3 regions of the Microbacterium sp. ARD31 genome follow, and region 2 is predicted to be linked to each of the others. Evidence: riboswitches for the same ligand, from Rfam matches in the RefSeq annotation. Region 2 holds a riboswitch; each other region holds the start of a gene.
The links. Region 2 has a riboswitch for glycine ahead of Q9S36_RS03660 (L-serine ammonia-lyase). Riboswitches for the same ligand answer to the same signal wherever they lie in the genome.

Region 1 (4,320 bases), on a different contig from region 2:
GCCGAAGGTCGCCCTCAGCGCCGACGGCCTCCCCAGCCCCGAGTCGTTCCGGCGCACCAGCGAGCTGCGGCTCTCACGCCGCGAGCTGCTCAAGGTCGCCGACATCTCCGAGGACCTGCTCGCCCAGCTCGAGCAGTACGGCCTGGTGAGCGCCCGCACGGGCACCGGGCACTTCGACAGCGACGCGCTCGTCGTTGCGCAGACCGCGCGGGAGCTGGCCGACTTTGGCTTCGAGCCGCGCCACCTGCGCGCGTTCAAGACGGCCGCGGACCGCGAGGTCGGCCTGGTCCAGCAGGTCGTCGCGCCCCTCGCCCGGGGCCGCGACGCGGCCGCGCGGGGGCGCGCCGAGGACGCCACCTCGGAGATCGCCGCCCTCTCGGTCCGCCTCCACGCGACCCTCGTCAAGATCGGCCTCGACCGCGCCTGACGCGCCCCTCACCGCACGTGAGTAGGGTGGGGACATGCGGGAAATGGACGTCGTGGGTGTCCGTGTCGAGATGCCTTCCAACCAGCCCATCGTGCTGCTGCGCGAGGTGACGGGGGAGCGCTACCTGCCGATCTGGATCGGAGCGGTCGAGGCCACGGCCATCGCCTTCGCCCAGCAGGGCGTCACCCCACCGCGCCCCCTGACGCACGACCTGATGCGCGACGTGCTCGCCGCCACCGGGCAGCGCCTCGACGAGGTGCGCATCGTCGACATGCAGGAGGGCATCTTCTACGCCCAGCTCGTCTTCGACGGCGGCGCCGAGGTGGGCGCCCGCCCGTCCGACTCCATCGCGCTCGCCCTGCGCACCGGCACCCGGATCGTGTGCGCGGAGTCGGTGCTCGAGGAGGCCGGGCTCGCCGTGCCGGCCGAGCAGGAGGACGAGGTCGAGCGCTTCCGCGAGTTCCTCGACCACGTCTCGCCGGACGACTTCGAGTCCCACTGACCCCAGCGCCAACACTCACCCTCAGGTTGAGGTTGAGGGTTGCGACACGCCGCGGGCGTGGATGGACAAGCCGGAGCGACGGGCTTACCGTGAACTGTCTTCGTTGTAACTCCACCGCTGTGGTTGCCCCGTCCGCGGGACGCCCCAGTGGATCCTTCCCCCCAGGAGTTACCGCACAACGGAGGAACTGACCTGGAGGGTCGCTGTGGGTAGCAACGAGAACGACCAGGGCGCGGACGCCGCCCAGATCACCGCTGCGGCGGAGGCCGCCGAGCTCGCCGAGGAGCAGGGCCTGCTCTTCGACGACGACGTCTCGCCGCTGCCCAGCGACACCGGCTACCGCGGTCCCACCGCGTGCAACGCCGCCGGCATCACCTACCGCCAGCTCGACTACTGGGCCCGCACCGGTCTGGTCGAGCCCAGCGTGCGCGGTGCCGCCGGCTCCGGCTCGCAGCGGCTCTACTCCTTCCGCGACATCCTCATCCTCAAGGTGGTCAAGCGGCTGCTCGACGCCGGCATCTCGCTGCAGCAGATCCGCACCGCGACCGCCCACCTGCGCCAGCGCGGCACCGACGACCTGACCCGCGTGACCTTGATGAGCGACGGCGCCTCGGTCTACGAGTGCACCAGCAACGACGAGGTCATCGACCTCCTCCAGGGTGGTCAGGGTGTCTTCGGCATCGCGATCGGCGGGGTCTGGCGCGAGATCGAGGGCACCCTGGCCGAGCTCCCGAGCGAGCGTGCCGCCGAGGAGCCCGCCGCCCCGGTCGCCGGCGACGAGCTGGCCGCGCGGCGCGCCGCCCGCCAGACCGGCTGACAGACCACTCCCACCGCACGATCCTCCGACGAAGCCGCCCGCGACACCGGGCGGCTTCGCCCATTTGTGTTGCGTATCGCTAAACTCGTGGTGCCGACATCCCGCACGGGAGAGTCGTCGCGCCCGGTCGTGAGGCCGGGCCGGTGCGCCGAAGGGGCAATTCCTCCCCGGAACCTCTCAGGCACCAGGACCGTGCGGGTTGGCACTCTGGAGGCCTCCTGGCCGACAGAGGGGGAGGTCCAGCCAGTGACCTCTGGGAGACTCCGTGACGGACGCCACCTCCAGCCCCTCGACCGGTCCCGCGACCGGCCCCGCGTCGGTGACCGACGCCAGCGCCCTGGGGGAGTTCGTGCCCCGGCACATCGGCCCTGACGACGCCGCGATCGCGCACATGCTCGCCGCCGTGGGCCACGAGTCGCTCGAGTCGCTGATGGCGGCCGCCGTCCCCGGGGGGATCCGCACGGCTGCGGCCCTCGACCTGCCGGACCCGCTCGACGAGGAGGCCACCGCCCGCGCGCTGCGCACGCTGGCCTCGCAGAACCGCCCGGCCGAGGCGATGATCGGCCTGGGCTACCACGGCACGATCACGCCCCCGGTGATCCGCCGCAACGTGCTGGAGGACCCCTCCTGGTACACCGCGTACACGCCGTACCAGCCGGAGATCTCCCAGGGCCGCCTCGAGGCGCTGCTGAACTTCCAGACCGTGGTCGCCGACCTGACCGGCCTGCCCACCGCCAACGCCTCGCTCCTCGACGAGGGCACCGCCGCCGCCGAGGCGATGACGCTCGTGCGCCGTGCGCAGCGCACCGCGGCCGGCCCCTTCGTGATCGACGCCGACGCCCTGCCGCAGACCATCGACGTGGTCCGCACGCGCGCGGAGGGGATGGGCATCGAGGTGGTGGTCGCCGACCTGGCCGCCGGCCTCCCCGAGGGCGACCTGTGCGGCGTCCTCGTCCAGTACCCCGGCGCCTCGGGTGCCGTGGCCGACCCCCGTCCCGTGATCGAGGCGGCCCACGAGCGCGGCGCGCTGGCCGTGGTGTCGGCCGACATGCTCGCCCTGGCCCTGCTGGAGGCCCCGGGCACGTTCGGCGCCGACGTCGTCGTCGGCTCGTCCCAGCGCTTCGGCGTACCCCTCTTCTACGGCGGACCGCACGCCGGGTTCATGTCCGTCTCGGCCGGCCTCGAGCGGCACCTGCCCGGCCGGCTCGTGGGCGTCTCGGTGGACGCCGAGGGCCGTCCGGCGTACCGCCTCGCGCTCCAGACCCGCGAGCAGCACATCCGCCGCGACAAGGCGACCTCCAACATCTGCACGGCGCAGGTGCTGCTCGCCGTCGTCGCCTCGATGTACGCCGTCTACCACGGCCCCGAGGGCCTGCGCCGGATCGCGCAGCGCACCCACGACCACGCCTCCCGCATCGCGGCTGCCCTGCGGGCCGGGGGAGTGGAGGTCGTCAACGACACCTGGTTCGACACGCTGACCGTGGCGGTGCCGGGCCGCGCCGGCGACGTCGTCGCGGCTGCGCGCACCATGGGACTGCACCTGCGCCTGATCGACGACGACCACGTCGGCCTCTCGACCAGCGAGCGCACCTCGGCGTCGACCGTCGCCGCGGTGCTGCGCTCCTTCGGGGTCGCCGCCGTGGACGAGGCCCCGGCAAGCGGGCTGCCCGAGGAGCTGCACCGCACGACGGACTTCCTCACCCACGAGGTCTTCCACGCCCACCACAGCGAGACCCAGATGCTGCGCTACCTGCACAAGCTCTCGGGCCGCGACTACGCACTGGACCGCGGCATGATCCCGCTCGGTTCGTGCACCATGAAGCTCAACGCGACCACCGAGATGGAGCCGGTCAGCCTGCCCGGGTTCGCCGACCTGCACCCGTTCGCCCCGGCCCAGGACGCCACCGGCTACCGCGAGCTCGTCGACGACCTCGAGTCGTGGCTCGCGGAGGTCACCGGCTACGACAAGGTCTCCGTGCAGCCCAACGCCGGGTCCCAGGGCGAGCTGGCCGGCCTGCTGGCGATCCGCGGCTACCACCGGGCCAACGGCGACCTCGACCGCAACATCTGCCTGATCCCGTCGTCGGCCCACGGGACCAACGCCGCCTCCGCCGTGATGGCCGGCATGAAGGTCGTGGTGGTCAAGGCCTCCGACGACGGGTCGGTCGACCTCGACGACCTGCGCGCAAAGTGCGACGAGCACGCCGAGACCCTCGCCGCGATCATGGTGACCTACCCCTCGACCCACGGGGCCTACGAGGACACGATCACCGACCTCTGCAAGATCGTCCACGACCACGGCGGCCAGGTCTACGTCGACGGGGCCAACCTCAACGCGCTGCTCGGCTACGCCCGGCCCGGCGAGTTCGGCGGCGACGTGTCCCACCTCAACCTCCACAAGACGTTCTGCATCCCGCACGGCGGCGGCGGTCCGGGCGTCGGTCCGGTGGCCGTGCGCGAGCACCTGGCGCCGTACCTCCCCTCGCACGGGTGGCACCCCGACGCCGAGAAGCGCCAGGGCATCGGCCCGATCAGCGCGGCGCCGTACGGCTCGGCGGGCATCCTGCCGATCAC
Region 2 (4,320 bases):
GAGACCCGTCGTCTCGGCGAGGGTGCGCGACGCGGTGGCCTCGAGGTTCTCCGCGGGATCGACCCAGCCGCCCGGGAGCGCCCACTGACCCTCGTGGGGATCGCGGGTGCGGCGCACGAGGGGGAGCTCGATGCGCGCGTCGTCGGCCTCGCTCCGCAACCGGAAGATGACGGTCGAGACGGCGACGCCGATGGGGGGAGGGGAGGTTGTTCTTGTCATGGTGACCTTAACTGCCGAGGTCGATCTTAGAGTCGATATGACCAGAACCGCAACACGAACCGATTTCCCAGCAGCGGCGGCCTACGCTGATCGGGAGGAACCGCCGGCTCTCCCGGGCGGACTCGTCAAGGGAGGCCCGCCGTGCTCGTCGTCGACATCATCGTCGTGCTCGTGCTCATCGCCGCGCTGTTCGGCGGACTCCTGCGGGGTCTCGTGGCCACCGCCGGCACGCTCGTCGGCATCGTTCTCGGCGCCGTCGTCGCCGTGTGGCTCACCCCCGTCATCGCGCCCGCCTTCACGGGCTGGGAGTACCGCAGCCTCGTGCTGGCGATCATCGCCCTCGGCATCGTGGCCCTCCTCGCCGCGCTCGGGACGGCCGTCGGCAGACGCCTCCGCCGCGGCGTCGACCGCGCGCGGCTCGCCCCGCTCGACCGCATCCTCGGCGGCGTCGTGAACACCGCCGCGGCCGCCGTCGTGCTGCTGCTCACGAGCGGCGCGATCGTCGGCTCCGGGATGCCGGTGGTCGCCCCCGCCGTCGCGTCCTCCCGCGTCCTGGGCGCCCTCGACGCCCTCACCCCGCCGGCGGTCGATTCCGCGCTCGCCGAGTTCCGCGGCTTCATCGTCGACGAGGGCATCCCGCGCGTCGGGGAGCTCCTGGCGCCCGAGGTGGAGCCGACGGCGCCCCCCGTCTCGCTGGACGATCCCGCGCTCGAGCGGGCCGCGGCATCCGTCGCCCGCATCAGCGGCAACGCCTACGCGTGCGGTGCGTCGCTCACCGGGTCGGGGTTCGTCGCCGCGCCCGATCTCGTCGTCACGAACGCCCACGTCGTCGCCGGTGTCGACGAGCCGCTGGTCGAACTGCCGGGACGGGATGCCGAGGAGGGCCGCATCGTCTACTTCGACCCCATCGACGACCTCGCCGTCATCAGCGTCGACGGCCTCGACGCGGCACCGCTCGAGATCGTCGACCCGGTCGCGGCGGGGACCCCCGTCGCGGTCCAGGGCTACCCGCTGGGCGGTCCCTTCACGAGCAGTGCCGCCTACGTCCTCTCGGTCGGCAGCGCCGTCGTCTCCGACATCTACGAGGACAGCTCGCAGCCGCGCGAGATCTACGCCCTCGAGGCGAACGTGCGTCCGGGCAACTCGGGCGGTCCCCTCCTCACCGAGGACGGCGAGGTGGCGGGTGTGGTCTTCGCCCGCGGCCAGGATGACGCGACCCGCGGGTACGCCATGACGACCGCCGAACTGCGCCCCGCGCTCCAGGTCTCGCCGGGCGACGCGACCGTCTCCTCCGGCGCCTGCACGACGGACTGACCGGGCCGTATCGGCGCGGCGGGCCCCGGTGATAGGCTCGCGCTCACAACCGCACACCGGACCATCGCGTCTGCTCGGGAGAAGCCCTCGTGGCTGCCGAAGGAGCAATCCCTCCCCGGAATCTCTCAGGCCCCCGTACCGAGCCGACATGGTCACTCTGAAAAGCGGCACCCTCGTGGTGCCCGCCGACGGGGCAAGCGGGCATCGCCCGCGAAATCTCTCAGGCCGATGACAGAGGGGGAGGAACTCACCCGCATCCCGCTGCGCCGTCAGGAGTTCCGTTGTTCCCCTCACCTCACCCCTCCGCCGGGTCGACACGATGTCCCTGAGCATCGGCGTCTTCGACCTGTTCACCGTGGGCATCGGGCCGTCGAGCTCGCACACGGTGGGTCCGATGCGCGCGGCCGCCGACTTCGTCTCGCGCATCGACGCGGACCGTGCCGCGCGGGTGCGGGTCGACCTGTACGGCTCCCTCGCGGCGACGGGACGTGGCCACGGCACGCTGACCGCCGTGCTGCTGGGACTCGAGGGGCTGCAGCCGGAGGAGGTCCTCCCGGCCGAAGTCGAGGAGCGCACTGCCGCGATCGCCGAGGCGCGTCGCGTCCGGCTGGGCGGCACGGGCGACGTGCCGCTGTGCGAGGACGACATCGTCCTGCACCCGCTGACAATCCTGCCCGCGCACACGAACGGACTGCGGCTGCAGGCGTGGGACGAGGACGATGTGCTCCTCGACGAGGCCGTCTACTACTCGATCGGCGGCGGGTTCATCGTCCGCGACGGCGAGGCTGCCGGCACGGCGGATGCGGCGCCCGTGCCGTTCCCGTTCGAGACGGCGGCGGAGCTCCTGGCCCACTGCGAGCGCGAGGGCTTTTCGATGGCCGAGGTCCAGCGGCGCAACGAGCGGGTCTCCCGCACCGACGACGACATCGTCTCCGGCATCCTCCACCTCGCCGACGTCATGGTCGACAGCGTCGCCTCCGGGGCGGCGCGCGAGGGGATGCTGCCGGGCGGCCTGCGCGTGCCGCGGCGGGCTCCGGCCTGGCACGCGCGCCTGCGGCGCGACGACCCGACCGGCGACGATCCCGCGCTCTGGCAGGAATGGGTCAACTTCGTGGCCCTCGCCGTCAACGAGGAGAACGCGTCCGGCGGACGGATCGTCACGGCCCCCACGAACGGCGCGGCGGGCATCATCCCCGCCGTGCTCCACTACGCGACCCACTACGCCGCGCCGGCGCGCCCCCGCGAAGAGGTCGTCGTGCCGTTCCTGCTGACGGCCGCCGCGATCGGCGTCCTCTACAAGGCGCGCGCCTCGATCTCGGGCGCCGAGGTCGGCTGCCAGGGGGAGGTCGGGTCCGCGTCGTCGATGGCGGCTGCCGGACTCGCCGAGGTCCTCGGCGGAACGCCCCGGCAGGTCGAGAACGCCGCCGAGATCGCAATGGAGCACAACCTCGGCCTCACGTGCGACCCGATCGGCGGTCTCGTGCAGATCCCGTGCATCGAACGTAACGCGATCGCCGCGGCGAAGGCGATCAACGCCGCCAAGATGGCGCTGTGGGGCGACGGCACCCACCGCGTGTCGCTCGACGAGGTCATCGTGACCATGCGCGAGACGGGGCGGGACATGAGCAGCAAGTACAAGGAGACGGCGCTCGGCGGCCTCGCGGTCAGCGTCGTGGAATGTTGAGCGGAGACGGCATGACCGAGACCACGACCGAGCCGCGGCGATCGCCGCTGCACGAGCTGCACGAGCGGCTCGGCGCGTCCTTCACCGACTTCGGCGGCTGGCTCATGCCCGTCCGCTACACGTCGGACCTCGCCGAGCACCACGCGGTGCGCCGTGCGGCGGGGATCTTCGACATCTCGCACATGGCCGAGCTCCGCATCGAAGGGACGGATGCCGCGGCGTTCCTCGACCGCGCGTTGGCCGGCCGCCTGTCGACGATGAAGGTCGGCAAGGCGAAGTACTCCCTCGTCCTCGCCGCCGACGGCGGCATCGTCGACGACGTCATCGTGTACCGCATCGCCGACGGCGAGTTCCTCGTCATCTCCAACGCCGGCAATCGCGCCGAGGTCGCGGCCGCGTTCGCCGCCGTCGCGGCGGGCGACACGCGCATCAACGACATCACCGACCGGATGTCGCTCATCGCCGTGCAGGGCCCGGCGGCCCGCGGCATCCTCGAGTCGACCGCGGGCGTCGAGGGCGTCGAACCGGCGCTCGCGGACATGACCTACTACTCGTGGGCGCGTGGCTCGTTCCAGGGCCGCAGCCTCTTCGTCGCGCGCACCGGGTACACCGGTGAGGACGGCTTCGAGCTCATGGTGCCGAACGAGGTCGCCGAGGGCCTGTGGCAGGCCGTCACCGACGCAGGCCGCGACGCGGGGCTCGTCCCCGCCGGGCTCGCCGCGCGCGACACGCTCCGCCTCGAAGCGGGGATGCCGCTCTACGGCCACGAGCTATCGCGCGACATCGTGCCGGCACAGGCGGGGCTCGGCCGCGTCGTCGCCGCCGACAAGGAGGACTTCGTCGGCAGGGACGGCCTCGCCGCCCGCGACCTCGGCGAAGCGCCCGTCCTCGTCGGGCTCGTCGCCGACGGCCGCCGCGCCGGCCGTGCCGGCTACGCCGTGCTCGCGGGCGACGACATCGTCGGCGAGATCACCTCGGGAGCCCTCAGCCCGACCCTCGGCCATCCCGTCGCGATGGCCCTCGTCCACCCCTCGGCATCCGCTGAGGGCACCGCCCTGACCATCGACGTCCGGGGGACCCGCATCCCCGCGACCGTCACCGCC
Region 3 (4,320 bases), on a different contig from region 2:
GCCCCTGGCGGACGGCCATGTACCCGGCGTGGGGTCCCCCGAAGCCCAGGGGCACGCCGAAGCGCTGGGTGGTGCCGACGGCGACGTCGGCACCGAACGAGCCGGGCGAGCGCAGCAGTGTGAGGGCGAGCAGGTCGGCGGCGACCACGGCGAGCCCGCCGGCGACGTGCGCGGCGTCCACGACGCCACGGGGGTCCCAGACCTCGCCGGATGCGCCGGGATACTGCACGAACACGCCGAACAGCTCCTCGGGCAGCGTCGCTCCGCGCGCGAGGTCGCGCTCGACGATCTCGATGCCCAGGGCCGCGGCCCGGTGCACGAGCAGCGCCTTGGTCTGCGGCAGCGCGTCGGCGTCGACGACGAACACGTTCGAGGCCGCCTTCGATGCACGGCGGGCCACCAGCATCCCCTCGACGACGGCCGTCGACTCGTCGAGCATCGACGCGTTGGCCGTGGCGAGTCCGGTGAGATCGGTCACCATCGTCTGGAAGTTGATGAGCGCCTCGAGCCGCCCCTGCGATATCTCGGGCTGGTACGGGGTGTAGGCGGTGTACCACGACGGGTTCTCGAGCACGTTCCGCGCGATCACCGACGGGGTGAACGTGTCGTAGTAGCCCAGCCCGATCATCGGCCGGGCGACGCGGTTCTGCGAGGCGAGCGCGCGCAGCTCGGCGAGGGCCTCGGCCTCGGTCGCGGCGGCCGGGATGTCGCTCGTCGAGCGGGCGTCCACCTGGATGGATGCCGGAACGGCGCGTCGCACGAGGGCGTCGACGTCTTCGTAGCCGAGGGCGTCGAGCATGACGCGCTGCGCGTCGGCGTCGAGGCCGATGTGCCGGGCGGCGAAGGTGCCGCCCGCGACCGATCCGGGCCCGCTCACGCGTCCCCGCCGGTGAGTTCGACGTAGGCGGCACGATCCATGAGACCCTCCACCGCGGTCGGGTCGACGGTGATCTTCAGCAGCCACCCGTCCCCGTAGGGAGACGAGTTCACCAGCGAAGGGTCGTCGACGGCGGCGTCGTTCGTCTCGGCGACCTCGCCGGTGAGCGGTGCGTACAGTTCGCCGACGGACTTCGTCGACTCGATCTCGCCGCACACCTCGCCCGCCGTGACGGCCGATCCGGTGGACGGGAGCTCCACGAACACCACGTCGCCGAGCTTGTCGGCGGCGTAGTCGGTGATGCCGACCGTGGCGGTGGTGCCGTCGAGGGCCACCCACTCGTGCTCAGCGGTGTACTTGAGGCTGTTGAGATCGGTCACTTCTTCCTCCGGTAGAAAGGCGGGGCGGTCACGGTCGCGGGGATGCGGGTTCCGCGCACGTCGAGATACAGCACGGTGCCGGCGGCGGATGCCGCGGGGGCGACGAAGGCCATGGCGATGGGGTGGCCGAGGGTCGGGCTGAGCGCGCCGGAGGTGACCTCGCCGACGCGCGACGCGTCCGGCGCGTCCCCGTCGAAGACGCCGTACCCGGCGCGTCCGGCTCGGCGCCCCTCGGCGACGAGCCCGACGAGGACGGGCGCGTCCGTGAGGTCGCGCCCGGCGAGCGCGGCCTTGCCGACGAAGTCGTCCTTGTCCGTCACGACGACCCGGCCCAGGCCCGCCTGGGCGGGGGCGATGTCGCGCGTCAGCTCGTGGCCGTAGAGCGGCATGCCGGCCTCGAGGCGCAGGGTGTCGCGCGCGGCCAGGCCCGCCGGCACCAGCCCGAGCGGTTCGCCGGCGCGGAGCAGGGCGTCCCAGAGCGCCTCGGCACGGGTGACGGGCACGAGCAGCTCGAAGCCGTCCTCGCCGGTGTAGCCGGTGCGGCACACGAGCACACCGGTCTCGTCGAACGACGCGCTGGTCGTGGCGTAGTACGGCACGTCTGCGAGCGGTCGCTGCCACCCCGTCAGCTCGGGCGTCGCCTCGAGGACCGCCCGTGCCGCCGGACCCTGCACGGCGAGCAGGCCGTAGCCATCCGAGACGTCCTCGACGCGGGCATGCGTGCCGGGGATGAACGCGAACGACCCGTCCTGGCCGGTGAGGGGCGGCGGCGGCGGGAACATCGCCACCCGCTCGGCGAGGGCTTCGGCGACCGCGTCGCGATTGCCCGCGTTGGCGATGACGAGGTAGCGGTCGTCGGCGAGGCGGTAGACGATCACGTCGTCGATGATGCCGCCGTCGGCCGCCAGCACGAGCGAGTACTTCGCCCTGCCCTCGGCGAGCGCCGAGAGCCGGCCGGCGAGCGCGTAGTCGAGATACGCCCCGGCGTGCGTGCCGGTGACGAGGAACTCCGCCATGTGCGAGATGTCGAACAGTCCCGCGCTCTCGCGGACGGCCTTGTGCTCGGCCAGGTCGGACGAGTAGCGCACCGGCATGAGCCAGCCGCCGAAGTCCGTGAACGAGGCGCCGAGCGCTTCGTGGCGCCCACGCAGCGGCGTGGAGCGAGGGTCTGGCATGAGTTCTCCCGTCGGTCGGGCAGGCGCGGGTCCGCGCCTATCGAACTCCCCCTCTGTCATGGGCCTGAGAGTTTCGCATCGGCATCCGTTCGTCAAGGGGATGCCGGTGCTTTCACCGTCGGCGGATGTCGAAGACATCTCTTTCCAGAGTGGCCCGACCTCAGCGGTACGCGTACCTGAGAGATTGGCGGGGAGGCTTGCTCCTTCGGTGCCCGGCGTAGTGCCGGGGCTCTCCCGCAGAGGTCATCGAGCCGGTTCTGTTGCTGTTCAGTTGCGGGGCCAGCATAGCGCCCCCGACCGTCACGACGTGCAGGCGCCCGTGGACACCGGCTGCTCGAACGCATCCGCCTGGGCGAGGACGGGCAGCAGCTCGGCCGTCGTCATCGCGTAGCCGACCTCGCGGCCGTCGTCCGCCCGCGCGAACACCACGCCGGCGACGTCGCCGTCGGTGGTCAGCAGCGGGCCGCCGGAGTTGCCCGGCACGACCTGCGCCTGCAGCGCGTAGATCTCGCGTGGGGCGCTGGCGTCCTCGTAGATGTCCGGCACGGGCGCCGAGGTGGCGGACAGGACGCGGGCGGGGCCCGACGAGAACGGGCCGCCGTACGGGTAGCCCTGCACGACCGCCGACGCACCCGGCTCCAGCGGTTCGGTGATGCCGAGAGCGGCCGCATCCAGATCGTCGATCTCGATGACAGCGAGGTCGTCGACCGGATCGAAGTAGACCACGCGGCCCTCGCGGGCGGCGCGGCCGGGGAGCTCGACCACCGGTGCGTCGACCCCTGCCACGACGTGCGCGTTGGTCACGACGAGGTCGGGAGCCGCGACGAACCCGCTGCCCGTGGAGCTCGTCCCGCAGGCGTACGCCACGCCCGAGATCAGTCCGACCGAGGCCGCTGCGGCCTCGAGACGCGGTGAATCCAGCGCGATGGCCGGCAGGGGTCCGGTCTCGGTCTCGGGGGCGAGGAGACCGCCCAGTCGTGGAATGCCCTCGTCGAGGACGGCGGCCCGCAGCTGCGCGAGCGTGGTCTGCACGGGCCGGGGGGTCAGCGAGTCGATCGTGCGCAGCACCGTCGATGAGCCGATCGCGGGCGCCACCACCGGCATCCCAGTCGCGACGAGTCCCTGCCCGACGAACGAGGCGGCGAGCGCGGCGATGACGACGCTCGCGGCGCCGCCGAGGAGGCGCTCGAAGCCGCGGAGGGGGGTGCGGTCGACGCCGCGCCGCAGGGCCATGCCGATGCCGCCGCCGATCGCGATGCCGACCACCAGGAGCAGCAGGGTGCCGCCGATGACGACGAGGGGCCGCCACTGCTGAGTGGGCAGGGCGTCGTTGACCAGTGGGATGGCCCAGAGGGCGGCGAACGCGCCGCCGACGAGACCCAGCAGGGATCCGAGGCTGGCGAGCAGCCCGCGCTGGAGACCTGCCAGCAGAGCGACGACGAGGATGACGATCAGAACGATGTCGATCACCTGCACGGGGGCTCCTTCCGGGGAGGGCCACCCTACGGCGCGCGACTGGGAGAACGACGCGAACGTCACGCGTTTGACCTTCTGGTCACCATGACACTAAGATCGGTCGAAGGAGTTAGAGTCACCATGACACGAACCAGCACGATCAGCCACGGCATCCCCATCGCGTCCGCCGAAGGAGACGCGACGCGCGTCGCCGTGTCCACGGTCATCTTCACGCTCCGCCGCGACCCCGACGGCGACCGCCCCGAGCTCGCCCTGCCCCTCGTCCGTCGCACGCGCGACCCCCACGAGGGCTCGTGGGCGCTGCCGGGCGGCTGGCTGGACGTCGACGAGGGACTGGACGCCGCGGCATCCCGGACCCTGGCCGAGACGACGGGATTGGAGCCGAGCTACCTCGAGCAGCTGTACGCCTTCG

Region 1: linked by a shared signal. The riboswitch ahead of gcvP (aminomethyl-transferring glycine dehydrogenase) and the one ahead of Q9S36_RS03660 (L-serine ammonia-lyase) in region 2 are both predicted to bind glycine.
Region 3: linked by a shared signal. The riboswitch ahead of Q9S36_RS07300 (glycine cleavage system aminomethyltransferase GcvT) and the one ahead of Q9S36_RS03660 (L-serine ammonia-lyase) in region 2 are both predicted to bind glycine.

The regions. Positions count from the first base shown of each region.
Region 1 is NZ_JAUZVE010000057.1:28,753-33,072, forward strand. Features, by position in the region: gene Q9S36_RS45270 (MerR family transcriptional regulator) at 1-427, shown strand, start outside; gene Q9S36_RS45275 (bifunctional nuclease family protein) at 462-929, shown strand; gene Q9S36_RS45280 (MerR family transcriptional regulator) at 1,177-1,746, shown strand; glycine riboswitch at 1,843-1,949, shown strand; gene gcvP (aminomethyl-transferring glycine dehydrogenase) at 2,066-4,320, shown strand, end outside.
Region 2 is NZ_JAUZVE010000001.1:715,657-719,976, reverse strand. Features, by position in the region: gene Q9S36_RS03670 (NrtR DNA-binding winged helix domain-containing protein) at 1-219, opposite strand, end outside; gene Q9S36_RS03665 (MarP family serine protease) at 361-1,533, shown strand; glycine riboswitch at 1,599-1,684, shown strand; glycine riboswitch at 1,685-1,778, shown strand; gene Q9S36_RS03660 (L-serine ammonia-lyase) at 1,853-3,217, shown strand; gene gcvT (glycine cleavage system aminomethyltransferase GcvT) at 3,229-4,320, shown strand, end outside.
Region 3 is NZ_JAUZVE010000002.1:124,026-128,345, forward strand. Features, by position in the region: gene gcvP (aminomethyl-transferring glycine dehydrogenase) at 1-799, opposite strand, end outside; gene gcvH (glycine cleavage system protein GcvH) at 874-1,257, opposite strand; gene Q9S36_RS07300 (glycine cleavage system aminomethyltransferase GcvT) at 1,254-2,432, opposite strand; glycine riboswitch at 2,587-2,679, opposite strand; gene Q9S36_RS07305 (MarP family serine protease) at 2,733-3,908, opposite strand; gene Q9S36_RS07310 (NrtR DNA-binding winged helix domain-containing protein) at 4,101-4,320, shown strand, end outside.